Regions from separate parts of the Lysinibacillus sp. EB106-09-02-XG168 genome, predicted to be linked through region 2. Evidence: predicted binding sites of a transcription regulator. Region 2 holds the regulator's gene; the other holds the start of a gene.
What was found. The regulator Rex, encoded in region 2, represses fermentation and respiration genes when NADH is low (regulators of the CRP and FNR family bind a similar motif). The targets are predictions, from matches to a motif close to TTGTGAAATATTTCACAA.
Positions count from the first base shown of each region.

Region 1: the regulator Rex is predicted to act here: its motif matches at 4,381-4,398, upstream of AC3WSO_RS21475 (cytochrome ubiquinol oxidase subunit I).

Region 1 covers NZ_JBYTDN010000003.1:4,225,818-4,233,321, reverse strand. The annotation lists gene gatA (Asp-tRNA(Asn)/Glu-tRNA(Gln) amidotransferase subunit GatA) at 1-791, shown strand, start outside; gene gatB (Asp-tRNA(Asn)/Glu-tRNA(Gln) amidotransferase subunit GatB) at 793-2,220, shown strand; gene AC3WSO_RS21485 (thioredoxin family protein) at 2,575-3,135, shown strand; gene AC3WSO_RS21480 (diacylglycerol kinase) at 3,261-4,178, shown strand; gene AC3WSO_RS21475 (cytochrome ubiquinol oxidase subunit I) at 4,647-5,993, shown strand; gene AC3WSO_RS21470 (cytochrome d ubiquinol oxidase subunit II) at 5,990-7,015, shown strand; gene cydS (cytochrome bd oxidase small subunit CydS family protein) at 7,029-7,151, shown strand; gene rlmD (23S rRNA (uracil(1939)-C(5))-methyltransferase RlmD) at 7,332-7,504, shown strand, end outside.
Region 2 covers NZ_JBYTDN010000003.1:4,326,254-4,333,757, reverse strand. The annotation lists gene tsaD (tRNA (adenosine(37)-N6)-threonylcarbamoyltransferase complex transferase subunit TsaD) at 1-655, shown strand, start outside; gene AC3WSO_RS21920 (ABC transporter ATP-binding protein) at 1,136-3,079, opposite strand; gene AC3WSO_RS21915 (redox-sensing transcriptional repressor Rex) at 3,305-3,940, shown strand; gene AC3WSO_RS21910 (twin-arginine translocase TatA/TatE family subunit) at 4,172-4,357, shown strand; gene tatC (twin-arginine translocase subunit TatC) at 4,375-5,196, shown strand; gene AC3WSO_RS21900 (CPBP family intramembrane glutamic endopeptidase) at 5,300-6,064, opposite strand; gene groES (co-chaperone GroES) at 6,237-6,521, shown strand; gene groL (chaperonin GroEL) at 6,671-7,504, shown strand, end outside.

The DNA.
Region 1 (7,504 bases), 100 kb from region 2:
TTGAAGCAATCGCAGGATTAGATGCAAACGATTCTACTTCTGCAGACGTAGAAGTACCAAACTACGCAGCAGCACTTACTGGTGACGTAAAAGGCTTACGTATTGCTGTGCCAAAAGAATTCCTTGGTGAAGGTGTTGGCGAAGCAGCACGTCAATCAGTGCTTGATGCATTAGAAGTATTAAAAGGCTTAGGTGCTACAGTAGAAGAAGTATCGCTTCCTCACTCGAAATATGCACTTGCAGCATACTATATTCTTTCTTCTTCTGAAGCGTCTTCTAACCTTTCTCGTTTTGACGGTATCCGTTATGGTTTCCGTGCAGAAAACGTTAATAATTTGATGGACCTTTATAAAGAAACACGTGCACAAGGCTTTGGTGATGAAGTAAAACGTCGTATCATGCTTGGTACTTACTCGCTAAGTGCAGGTACGTATGATGCTTACTACAAAAAAGCTCAACAAGCACGTACACTTATCAAAGCAGACTACGACAAAGTATTTGAAGACTTTGACGTGATCATTGGACCAACTTCTCCTACACCAGCATTTAAAATTGGTGAAAACGTTGATGATCCAATGACGATGTATGCAAATGATATTTTAACGATTCCTATGAACTTAGCTGGTGTACCAGCCATCTCAATCCCATGTGGTATTGAAAATGGTCTACCACTAGGCTTACAAATTATCGGTAAATATTTCGATGAAGCAACAATTTACCGTGTAGCTCATGCTTTTGAACAAGCAACGGAGTTCCATAAACAAGTTCCTCAAATTTGGGAGGGAAAATAACATGAACTTTGAAACAGTCATTGGTTTAGAAGTACACGTTGAGTTAAAAACGAACTCAAAAATCTTCTCACCAGCACCAGCTCACTTCGGTGCTGAACCAAATACAAATACTACAGTTATCGACCTAGGCTATCCTGGTGTCCTACCTGTACTTAATAAAAATGTTGTAGATTTCGCAATGCGTGCAGCACTTGCACTAAACATGGAGATCGAACAAGAAACAAAATTTGACCGTAAAAACTACTTCTATCCAGATAATCCGAAAGCTTATCAAATCTCTCAATTCGATAAACCAATCGGTAAAAATGGCTGGATTGATATCGAAGTAGATGGTTACACAAAACGTATCGGTATTACGCGTCTTCATATGGAAGAAGATGCAGGGAAGCTTTCTCACTCTGGTGACCACTCTTTAGTTGACTTTAACCGTCAAGGTACACCACTTGTGGAAATCGTTTCTGAGCCAGATATTCGTACAGCAAACGAAGCGTATGCTTACCTAGAAAAATTAAAATCAATTATCCAATATACAGATGTATCTGACTGTAAAATGGAAGAAGGTTCACTACGTTGTGACGCCAACATTTCAATTCGTCCATATGGTCAAGAAGAATTTGGTACAAAGACAGAGCTTAAAAACCTTAACTCTTTCAACTATGTTCGCCGTGGTATAGAGCACGAGGAATTACGCCAAGCTGATGTCCTTCTTTCAGGTGGGGTAATTGATCAAGAAACTCGTCGCTTCGATGAAAAAACAGGTAAAACAATTCTTATGCGTGTGAAAGAAGGAACAGACGATTATCGTTACTTCCCAGAGCCAGACTTAGTTCGTCTATCGATCTCTGATGAATGGTTAGAGCGAGTAAAATCAGAAATTCCTGAGCTTCCAGATGCTCGTAAAAAACGCTATGCAGATGAATTAGGCTTAACACCATATGATGCAGGAGTTCTTGTTATTTCAAAAGAAATCTCAGACTTCTTTGAGGCAATGGTAGCTAAAGGTGCGGATGCAAAGCTTTCAGCAAACTGGCTTATGGGTGATGTTTCTGCATACTTAAATGCAGAACAAAAAGACCTTAAAGATACTGCATTAACGCCAGAAAACCTTGCAGAAATGGTGAAATTAATCACTGACGGTACAATTTCTTCTAAAATCGGTAAAAAGGTATTTGCTGAATTAGTAGAAAACGGTGGTTCTGCAGGAGAAATCGTTAAAGCAAAAGGGTTAGTTCAAATTTCTGATGAAGGTGCATTACTTGCTATCGTTACAGAAGTTCTAGACAACAATGCACAATCGATCGAAGACTTCAAAAATGGTAAGGATCGCGCTATAGGCTTCTTAGTTGGTCAAATTATGAAAGCAACTAAAGGTCAAGCGAACCCACCTATGGTCAATAAATTATTACAACAAGAAATTGCAAAACGTTAATTTCAATTTCAAAGGAAGGTCAAGAGAGCAAATTTGCTTCTTGGCCTTTTATATTTAAAAATTAATACATACTAAAGAATCTTTAGGGCATCTATAACAATAAATGACCTTTACGAGTAAAGTATCAACAGGCTTAATGCTGATTTATAAAAAAGCGCAAATCTACAAAAATTCTAGATAATTTTTGAGTAGAGGCTGGGCGATTCCAGGAAAAGCTCAGCAGGAACAGAAATAAACTCGATTTTATGGAGAAAAGAACTAAAAAATACCAAATTAGCACTTTATAGTTGTCTAAATGGAGTATTCATAGCAAAATATAGAATAGAACATGATAAAACTTTAGGGGGTCTATCAATGAAAACTGAACAACAATATTTCAATGATGCGATTTCAATTCAACAATATATGGATCATATGACGACGTTAAAAGAGGAAAGCTTCCGTATTTACGATGGTTTCGAAGTGCCATTAAACGATGGCTTTATCGAACTATTGAAAAATAAGCAACCAAAAATATTAACAATTACTGAGGACTGGTGCGGGGACGCAATGTTAAACAATCCAATCATTCGCCGAGTTGCAGAGGCAGCAGAACTAGACATGCGCGCAGTATTACGTGATGCGGATACAGATTTGATTGATCGTTATTTAACAAACGGTGGCCGTGCAATTCCAGTTTATATTTTATTAGATGATGCTGGTCAGGTTGTAGGAAAATGGGGACCACGAGCACCAGAATTACAGGAATTAGTAGTAAGTAAACGAGCTACTTTACCTGATAAAGAAGACCCTACATTTGAAGATGCACAAAAAGCGCTATATGCAGAAATTCGTGAAGAGAATATGACGAATAAATCATATTGGAAATATGTTTACGAGGATTTTAAAAAGAAAGTAATAGCTGCATTGCAATAATTGTAAATCACAAGGCTTCATGTCAGAAAAATGTGGACATGCCTTGCTATTGTTGACTTCAATGCAACATTTAAAAGAATAATTCGTTGAAAGAAATAGAATCTTATGAAGCAGGAAGGTATGTTATGAAACGAGCAAGAATCATTTATAATCCTACATCTGGGCGTGAAGTGTTTAAAAAGCATCTACCAGAAGTATTGGCAAAATTAGAGGTAGCAGGCTACGAGACATCTTGTCACGCAACAACCTGTGAAGGCGATGCGACCATTGCTGCAAAAAATGCAGTAGAACGTGGCTTTGATATAATTATTGCAGTTGGTGGAGATGGCACATTAAATGAAGTTGTTGCAGGTGTAAGTCCATTTGAGAACCGGCCGAAAGTAGGTCTAATTCCGATGGGCACAACGAATGACTTTGCCCGTGCCGTGCACATTCCTCGAAATATTGAAGCTGCCGTTGACATTATTATTAAAGGTGAATCGTTACCAGTAGATGTTGGTTTATTAAATGGGGAACGCTATTTCATCAATATTGCTGCTGGCGGACGTATTACAGAATTAACTTATGAAGTGCCAAGTAAAATGAAAACAATGCTAGGACAGTTAGCTTATTACTTAAAAGCAGTGGAAATGATCCCATCGATTAAAGCTTCACACATGCGTATTGAATACGATGGCGAAGTGTTTGATGGGGATGCCATGATGTTTTTATGTGGCTTAACAAATTCGGTGGGTGGCTTCGAAAAGCTTGCCCCAGACGCAAGTATTAATGATGGCTACTTTACTTTAATCGTATTGAAAAAAGTAAATCTGCCTGAATTTATTCAGCTTGCTGCGATGGCATTAAGAGGCGAGCATTTAAATGATGATCGTGTAATTTATAAAAAGGCGAGTGTCGTCAAAGTATCTACTGAAGATGAAATTCATTTAAACCTAGATGGTGAATATGGTGGGGACGCGCCTGCAACATTTGAAAACTTAAAGCGTCATATTGAAATTTTTGTTCCACTAGCAGATATTCGTGAGGAAGACCGTATCCAATAAACATAAAAAGGGTTCTGCTTAATTTAGGAGTGAGCATCGCGAGTGAAGCGGCTCATCGGACACCCCAGGAAGCTCTGCGCGAAGGCGAAGCGTCAGCAATAAAGCGCCCAGTCGGAACGGAAATCAATCACACGTTTTGGTGATGATTCATATTAATAGGTTAATCACCATATTTATGAACATTCTCATCCTTTAATTGGTATTGTGAATGAATTAAGAAAAATGTTTGGCAAATGTGAGTATAATACTTGAACAAAATTTGAAACCTTTATAATAGGCCGAAATTCCGGCCCATTATAAAGGTTTTTTTCATTGCTATAGTGGAAAATGGGTATAGATAAGGGAAAGGAAGTGTTGCCGTTGTATAAGTCACAGGAAAGAAAGCTCATTTGGCTAAGCTTTGGTGTTGCAATTATCATGCTACTTTCCATACTTGGAAGAATATTTGGAGGTTAGGGGGGCAATGAAATGGTGAATGAATCAGCAGTCTTTTGGAGTAGAGCATTAACGGAGCTAACTTTATCGTTCCATATTATTTATGCAACGATTGGTGTTGGTGTCCCATTAATGATTATGATCGCGCAATGGACTGGGTATAAAAAGAATGATGAGCACTATATTTTAATGGCAAGACGTTGGGCACGAGGTTTTGTTATTACAGTTGCCGTCGGAGTTGTAACAGGGACAGCAATTGGCTTACAGTTGTCTTTACTATGGCCGAATTTTATGCAGCTTGCTGGCCAAACGATTGCATTACCACTTTTCATGGAAACGTTTGCATTTTTCTTTGAAGCCATCTTCCTAGGCATCTATTTATATACTTGGGATCGCTTCGATAGTCAGAAGAAGCATATGTTGCTGTTAATTCCGGTTGCTGTCGGTGCGTCGATGTCAGCTGTGTTTATTACAATTGTCAATGCGTTTATGAATGCGCCACAAGGATTTGACATTGTGGATGGACAGCTTGTAAATATTCAACCTTTTTTAGCGATGTTTAATCCGGCAATGCCGACAAAGGTAGCACATGTTCTCGTTACAGCCTACATGACGTCCGCGTTCGTATTAGCATCTATTGCAGGATACCGTCTACTTAGAGGTTCTAAGCATGTATACCATAAAAAATCTTTATATCTACTTATGAAGGTTGGTCTGATTTTCTCTATTGCAGCAGCGATTATTGGAGACTTTTCAGGGAAATATTTAGCTGAATATCAACCAGAAAAACTAGCCGCAGCTGAGTGGCACTTTGAAACGGGAGACAAAGCTTCCCTTATACTCTTTGGTGTATTAAATGGTGAAGAAGTAAAATATGCTATTAAAGTACCTTATGCTTTGAGTGTTTTAGCACATAATAATCCAAATGCAGAGGTAATTGGTTTAGATCAATTTGCAAAAGAAGATCGACCACCGCTGTATATTCATTACCTCTTTAATATCATGGTGTTTATTGGTATGTTCATGGCACTCGTTTCACTGCTTTACGTAACCGGGAAAGCACGTGATTGGCAGTTTATTCATAGCCGTTGGTTTAGATGGATTGTTGTTGCAGGTGGACCACTTTCCATTATTGCAATTGAAGCAGGATGGTGGCTTGCCGAAGTGGGACGACAGCCTTGGATCTTATATGGATTAATGCGAACACCAGAAGGGGCGACAACGAGTGATCATGTTGATTTAATGTTGCTCTTGTTTGCAGGTGTGTATGCCGTATTAGCAGTAGGAAGTATCGTAGTGTTAGTTCGTATGTTCAAAAATAATCCAATTGAGCGTGAAATAGAAGATCGCCATGATGAAAAAGGCGGTGACATCTTATGACATTAGAGATTTTAGGTATTTCAGTTTTATGGATTTTCCTATTTGGTTATGTCATTGTAGCTTCAATCGATTTTGGTGCAGGCTTTTTTAATGCCTACAGCCTACTTATCGGAAAAAATCACATTTTAACGAATATTATTAAACGTTATTTATCACCTGTTTGGGAAGTTACCAATGTCTTTTTAGTATTCTTCTTTGTGGGGATTGTTGGATTTTTCCCACAAACAGCTTTCTATTATGGAACGATTTTACTTGTTCCAGTTAGTATTTCGCTAGTGCTTCTTGCAATACGAGGCTCCTACTATGCATTTGAATCATATGGCGCACGTGGGCATATTGGTTACACGTTGACGTATGGTATAGCAGGGTTACTCATTCCAGCCTCACTTTCTGTTGTATTCGCGATTGCTGCTGGCGGCTATGTTGATATTGTTGACGGGCAACCGGTCTTGAATTATTGGACGTTGTATACGAGCCCGTTTGCTTGGAGTATTGTCGTGTTGAGCATTGCAGCGGTACTTTATATTTCAGCCGTGTTTTTAACTTGGTATGCACATAAAGCAAAGGATCGAGAAGCTACAAATTTAATGCGAAAATACGCACTTGCTTGGGCGATACCATTAATGGTGAGCGCGCTCGGCATTATGTACGAAATGAAATTCATTAACCCTGAAAGTTACAATAACATGGTTAATTTATGGTGGATGTTCGCCATATCCGCCGTGCTGTTTATTATTACTGTAGTGTTAATATGGATGCGAAAAAATTACGGTCTTGCGGTTAGTTTATTGATTGCCCAATTTGCAGTGGCATTCTTCGCATATGGAATTGCCCAATATCCATATTTACTGTATCCGTATTTAACGATTTACGATAGCTTTACAAGTACACAAATGGCGATTGCACTCGTCATTGCGTTTGTTTTGGGACTTTGTCTGCTTATTCCATCACTGTTCTTGTTGTTGAAATTATTCCTTTTCAACAAAAATTATGTGACAGGAAAAGAAGACAATCACGCATAGGAGGGATACAACTATGACAAGTTTTTTGATTTTTTATGCACCATTTATAGTCGTCATCCTAGGTGTAGTTGCTGCTTTCTGGTGGGCACCTAGAGATTACCATACAGTAAGGAAAGAGGGAAAGAGTCGCGAATAGCGGCTCTTTTTTCTACTCGTGTAAAGGTGATTAGTTTGAAGAGAGAGCGAATCCCATTCTTGTCTTACCTGATCAGTCTAGAAGGAGAGCCGACCACATTTGAGCCTAATATGAAGCCAAGTTCTTTTTTCATCCGCCTCAACATGCTACAATAAAGAGATTGAAATGGAGGATGTACGAATGTCAGCACCCGTGAAAAAGAATGACCGACTAACAGTTTATATAGAAGATTTAACACATGATGGCAATGGCGTCGCAAAGGTCGATGGCTATCCATTATTTATCCAAGGTGCACTTCCTAGTGAAACGGCGGAAATACATGTTGTGAAAACGTTAAAAAACTACGGCTTTGC
Region 2 (7,504 bases):
CAATGCACTCGTGCAGCCCATGGAATTTCCATTATTAGCACTAGTTGTATCAGGTGGACATACAGAGCTAGTTTATATGAAAGAACATGGCTCTTTTGAAGTCATTGGTGAGACAAGAGATGATGCAGCTGGTGAAGCTTATGATAAGGTTGCACGTGTTTTAGGCTTACCGTATCCAGGTGGTCCACGTATTGACAAGCTAGCACACGAGGGAGATGAGGCCGTAACCTTCCCACGAGTGTGGTTAGAGGAAGATTCTTATGATTTTAGCTTTAGCGGTTTAAAATCAGCCGTTATTAATTATAAGCATAATATGGATCAGCGTGGAGAAGAGATTTCTCCGACTGCCGTAGCCAAAGGATTTCAGGATAGCGTAGTTGAAGTGCTAACAGCTAAAACATTACGGGCAGCACGTGAATATAAAGTGAAACAAGTTATTGCAGCTGGAGGTGTAGCTGCAAATAAGGGCTTACGTACATCACTTGAGTCTGTATTTGCGGAAGAAGGTATCCCGTTGTATGTACCGCCATTAAAGCTGTGTACAGATAATGCCGCTATGATAGGGGCAGCAGCAACACCTATGTTTGAAACGAATATTCGAGGCAATTTATCAATGAACGGTCGCCCTGGAATGGAGTTAAAATCCTGGGTGTAAATTCTTTCACTATAGAGAAAGAGGTGTTTTAGATTTAATTCTAAAAACATCTCTTTTTTGCTTTTGTGAAAAAAATGTTGAGAAAACAGTGGACATAAGAAAATATAAAGCCGATTAGTTGACAAATTTTTCAGAAAATTATCCACAGGCAAGGAGAAAATAAAAGAGCGAACATCCGTACTTATGCACAAAATGTTGATAACTTGTGCATAACTTGTGATTATTCAATATATAGTAGCCTGTTTTGCACAGAAACATGTGAATAAAATATTTTTGAATTGTGGACAATGTGGAAAAGTCTGTTGATATGTTGGTATTACTAGATTTATAGTGTGTATAAAGTTGTGGGCATTTTTTGTCGAAAAATAGCACTTGACCAATATATATGAAAAATGAAGACGAGTAAAGTAAAAAGCCATGCGACAAGGCACATGGCTTTACAATACTCCCACCGTAAAGAAAGAAGTTTGGTAGGGGATGTTATAAGGTGATATTTTCAAGTTCTTCACTTAGCTCAAGCCATTCCATTTCAAATAACTCGTACTGTTCTTTAGAAGTGGATAAATCATCCTGGAGCTGTGTTATTTTTTCGTGGTCTGTGAAAATCTCAGGATCGCAAAGAGCTTCCTCTAAGCGAGCTATTTCAAGGTTTTCTTGCTGCATTTTCCCTTCTAGTTCCTCAAGCGTGCGTCTTATTTGACGTTCTCGTTTTTTAGCCTCTTTATCAATTTTAGAGGTAGAGATCTTCTCAGGTACATCAGCTTGAGCGTGCGGTTGAGCAGCAGCCTTCATTTGGGCGATTTCTAGTAGCTCTTGTTTTTTCTCAAGATAATAATCATAGTCACCTAAGTACTCAAAGGAACCATCACCAGACAGTTCGATTACTTTAGTAGCGATTCGATTGATAAAATATCGGTCATGCGATACGAATAAGAGCGTTCCGGGATAATCAATAAGTGCGTTTTCCAGTATCTCTTTACTATCTAAGTCTAAGTGATTGGTAGGCTCATCAAGAATTAAGAGATTTGCCTTTTGCATCATCAACTTAGCTAATGCAAGTCTAGCCTTTTCTCCACCAGATAAAGACGACACGGTTTTATCTACATCAACTCCACTGAATAAGAAACGGCCTAGCACTGTACGAATATCTTTTTCATTCATTAAAGGCCATTCATCCCATAGCTCTTTTAGAACACTTTTATTGCTCGATAGCTTTGCCTGCTCTTGATCATAATAACCAATTTGAACATTTGTACCATAGCGAATCTCTCCAGTGAATGGTAGCAAATCTTTGACAATGGTTTTTAATAAAGTGGATTTACCAACACCATTTGGTCCAACAAGTGCAATGCGATCTTCTCGGAAAGTGCGTAGTGTGATGCCGTTTGATATTTTCTTATCACCATAACCTATCGTTAAGTCATCGATAGATAATACATCGTTACCACTTTGACGTTCAATTGTAAAACCGAAGCTCGCTGACTTTTCTTCACCTTCAGGAGAGTCCATCCATTCTGTTCGTTCGAGCATTTTACGACGACTTTGTGCCATTTTTGTAGTAGAAGCACGAGCAATATTTTTTTGAATAAATTCCTCAAGCTTGGCTTTTTCATCTTGCTGACGTTCATATAGCTTCAAATCACGCTCATAATTTTTCGCTTTCTCATCTAAATAGGCACTATAATTGCCTGTATATTTTGTGACGCGATGACGAGATACTTCGTAGACAATGGAAACAACCTGGTCTAAGAAGTAGCGGTCATGGGAAACAATTAGAATAGCCCCTTCATAACCCTTTAAATATGATTCCAACCAAGAGAGGGTTTCAATATCTAAATGGTTAGTAGGTTCATCAAGTATTAATAGGTCAGGCTTACTTAAAAGAAGCTTAGCAAGTGCTAACCGAGTCCGTTGTCCTCCTGATAGTGAGCTAATTGACTTTTGGTAATCCTCAGGATAAAACTGCATGCCATGGAGCACAGAACGAGTATCCGATTCATATTGATAGCCACCCGCATCCTTAAAATTATGCTGTAAATGATCGTATTCAGACATTATTTTTGCATATAAAGTAGGATTTTCATAAACAGCTGGGTCGGCCATTTGTTGTTCTAATGATCGTAGGGTTAGTTCTTGGGCAATAAGCGGCTCAAAAATTGTCATCATTTCATCCCAAATCGACAATGTTGAGTTTAAACCAGCATGCTGCTCTAAGTATCCAATTTGTATACCTTTCGGGATAATAATATCGCCAGAGTCATAGGACATTTGACCAGCAATAATTTTAAGTAAAGTGGATTTACCAGCACCGTTACGACCTACTAATGCAACTCGGTCACGATGTTGAACTTCTAATTTTACACCGCTTAAAATTTCATCTGCAAGGAAGGATTTATATAGTTGATTGACCTGTAAAACAATCATTCTTGACACCTCAATTCTTCCTTAGTGTAATGGATGAGCGATTGGCTTGCAATGTCGATGCTTTACTTATTCCAAGCTGTCATGTAAGATTGAAACGATTTCCCTTTAGTTAGTGGCGTAAAAGCGCCATTAACTAAAGGGAAATCCTCCAGTGAATATTATAAACTTAGAAATATAAAGTCTGTATCATAAATAGAACTTGATACATTTTAAGGAGGAAAAAGTTTGAAACAAGAATTGAAAATTCCACAAGCCACTACGAAAAGACTTCCTCTTTACTATCGTTTTATCCAAAACTTTGCACAAGAAGGCATGGAACGCATTTCGTCGAAGGAACTAAGTGAAGCGATGAAAATTGATTCTGCAACTATTCGCCGAGATTTTTCTTATTTTGGTGCTCTTGGGAAAAAGGGATATGGCTATGATGTGCAGCATCTCTTACAATTTTTTAGTCAAACGCTCGATCAACATGAAGCGACAAAGGTTGCGTTAATTGGTGTAGGGAATTTAGGTAGTGCATTATTAAAATATAATTTTCAAAAAAACCACAATACTCATATCGTTGTTGCATTTGACTCGAAGGCCCCAAAAGAAGGGAAGATGATTAGCAATATTCCTGTTTTTCACCCTGACTTATTGGAAGAAAAATATGCGGAATACGGAGCGGAGCTTGCAATTTTAACAGTTTCACCACGCTCTGCACAGAAAATGGCTGATAGATTAGCAGTGATGAACGCAAAAGGAATTTTGAACTTTACGCCAGAGCGTATTACTGTACCAGATAAAATGCAACTTTTAACAATCGATTTATCGGTAGAGTTGCAGGCGCTTATTTATTTAATTCGTAATCAGGAAGAGTGATCAAGGTACATAATTTAACTTCTTTCAGCAGGTGTACATACGCCAGTTGAAAGAAGTTAAAGCCTTAGGACGCAATTAGACCGAGGCATAATTGATAGAATAGCTCACAGTTTCTGTTGAATGGAAGTAAGTATAAAATTGAGAGAATGACGAAAAACTTTCACATATAATTAGTTAGCAAAATGGCGAAATATGCGTTAAAATGATGGATATAAAGAGGAGGTGGCTTTAATGGGTGGTATTGGTCCTATGAGCCTCATTATTATCGGAATTGTCGCATTACTAATTTTTGGTCCTAAGAAGTTACCAGAGCTTGGTAAAGCATTTGGTTCAACATTACGTGAATTCAAAAATGCTACTAAAGGTTTAGCCGACGAAGATGATGATGACAAGAAAAAGAAAGAATTAGATAAGTAAGTTAGGATGTTTGAGGAATGAATCCAAGAGATCTAACTGTCATTGAACATATAGAAGAATTAAGAAAACGGCTTTTCATTGTTGCCGTTTTCTTTGTTCTAGCTATGGCTGGTGGCTTCTTTGTTGCAAAGCCGCTTGTTAAATACCTTCAAAGTACTGGAGCGAATTACAATATAGAGCTCCATGCATTTGATGTAGTAACACCACTTGCAATTTATATCCAAGTCGTTTTTTTAATAGCATTTATCCTATCTTCACCGGTATTGATGTATCAATTGTGGTCTTTTATTAGCCCAGGATTAAGGGACGTAGAACGAAAGGCAACTTTAAGCTATATACCGTATTCATTTTTATTGTTTTTAGCAGGGCTGTCTTTTTCATACTTTTTACTATTCCCTTATGTCATAAAGTTTATGATGAATTTATCAAACGATTTAGAAATTCAACAAACAATTGGCATACATGAATATTTTTCGTTTTTATTTAAGCTTACAATACCTTTTGGTTTCCTTTTCCAATTACCGATTGTAGTCTTGTTCTTTTCACGTATTGGGATTCTATCTCCTGAGTTACTAATTCGTATTCGTAAGTATTCATACTTTGGCTTATTTGTATGTGCTGCACTAATCGCGCCACCTGAATTAGCTTCGCACTTAATGGTTTCAGTACCGTTGTTTGTTCTTTATGAAATTAGCATTATGATTTCTCGTGTTGGCTATAAGAAATACTTAAAATCAGAGGAAATGCGAATGAAGGAAGAACAAGAAGCTGAGCAAAAACGCCAGATTGAAGAGGCACTTGAACAGCAGAGACGTCAAATCGAAGAATTGAATCAATAATAATAGAAGCTCGATGCTAATTAGTAGCATCGAGCTTTTTCGTCGTGATAGATAAAGCTTAAATTTAACTTCTTTCAGCGGGTGTTCAAACACCCGCTGATTTTTATTGCATTTTTTCTAGTTCTTGAAGAAACTTTTGTAATGGTTCTGCATACACTTGTACAAGTGTCACAAAACCGTTCAGCATGACATGGGCGATAATGGACGTCCAAATACGTTTTGTTTTGTGATATAAGAAGGCAAAGATCAATCCACAAATTGTATAAAGCAAGATATGTGAGAAGTCCATATGAATAAGGGCAAAGAAAATGGCGCTTACTATACCGGCTATCCAGAAATTAGTTGTTTGGACAAGCGATCCGAAAATAACACGACGGAAGACAAACTCTTCTAATATTGGTCCAAAAACAACTATCGCTAATATCGCAATAGGAGCACCTTTTGCAATACCCACAATATCAGCTGTGTTTTGCGATCCGCCTTGGATACCGAATATAGCCATTTCGATCGCTGCGCCAATCATTTGGCCAAAGAAAACTAAGAAGAAACCAATAATTCCCCACATAATTGACAGTGGTATCGTTTCTTTCTTCCCTTTATAAATTTCCCAAAATGCTTTATCGCGAGATGTTAGGATTAAGCTTAGTATTAACGCAATGGCAAAGCTAAGTGCAATATACCAGCCTTGCGTAAGCGGAGCAGCTTGCTCGCTAGGTAAACCAGTTGTACTCATAACAAGCTTGTGAAACGGTTTTGCTAGCAATATACCTGATAAATGCATGACGATATAAATCACTAAAACATAAAGGGCTGTTTTTTTATGCTTATTTATTTTTGTAGAATTGTTCACAGTCAAAATCCTTTCCATTCAGTATGCTACCTTTCTATTGTAGAGGAATATGGAAAGAAAACAAAATTTTTCGAAGTTCTGACTTGCAAAAAAAAGTGTGATTGATTATCATAAGAATTGTGTTAGCACTCGTATGAGTAGAGTGCTAATAGACTTAATCTAATACTTAATTAATAGGAGGTTGTTTCACTTGTTAAGACCACTAGGAGATCGTATTGTAATCGAACTAATCGAGGTAGAAGAAAAATCTGCATTCGGTATTGTACTGCCAGACTCTGCAAAAGAAAAGCCACAAGAAGGTAAAATTGTAGCAGTTGGGACAGGTCGTATATTAGAGAACGGACAACGTGTAGAGCTTGACGTTAAAGTTGACGACCGCATTATTTTCTCTAAATACTCAGGTACAGAAGTTAAATATGAAGGTAATGAATACCTAATTTTACGCGAAAGCGATATTCTTGCAATTATTGAATAAGTTCATACTTTTTTAGTTTATTAAAGTTAATACCTTTAGTGATTGTCACAGATAAACATATGAATGGGTGACAATGACGGTATGGCGAAATTTTTATAAATATATTGATGAAGCTTAACGAATATTCCATTTCAGGAGGGTAAATTCAAATGGCAAAAGATATTAAATTCTCAGAAGACGCTCGTTCATTAATGCTACAAGGTGTAGATAAATTAGCAAACGCGGTAAAAATTACTCTAGGGCCAAAAGGTCGTAACGTAGTTTTAGAAAAAAAATTTGGTTCACCACTTATTACAAATGATGGTGTAACGATTGCAAAAGAAATCGAGCTAGAAAATCCATATGAAAACATGGGTGCAAAATTAGTAGCAGAAGTTGCTTCTAAAACGAACGAAATCGCTGGTGACGGTACAACAACTGCAACAGTATTAGCACAAGCTATTATTCGTGAAGGCTTAAAAAACGTAACAGCTGGTGCAAATCCTGTAGGCATTCGTAAAGGGATTGACAAAGCAGTTGTAGCAGCCCTTACAGAATTAAACGCTATTTCTCGTCCAGTAAGCAACAAAGAGGAAATCGCACAGGTTGCGGCTATCTCTGCTGCTGATGATGAAGTAGGACAATTAATTGCAGAAGCAATGGAGCGTGTGGGTAACGACGGTGTTATTACAATTGAAGAATCTAAAGGCTTCACAACTGAGCTTGATGTAGTTGAAGGTATGCAATTCGACCGTGGGTATGCATCACACTACATGGTAACAGATACAGATAAAATGGAAGCGGTATTAGATAATCCATACATTTTAATTACTGATAAAAAAATTACAAACATCCAAGAAGTATTACCATTATTAGAACAAGTGGTGCAACAAGGTCGTCCACTGTTAATCATTGCTGAAGATGTTGAAGGTGAAGCTCTTGCAACACTTGTAGTGAACAAGCTTCGTGGTACATTCAATGCTGTAGCGGTTAAAGCTCCAGGA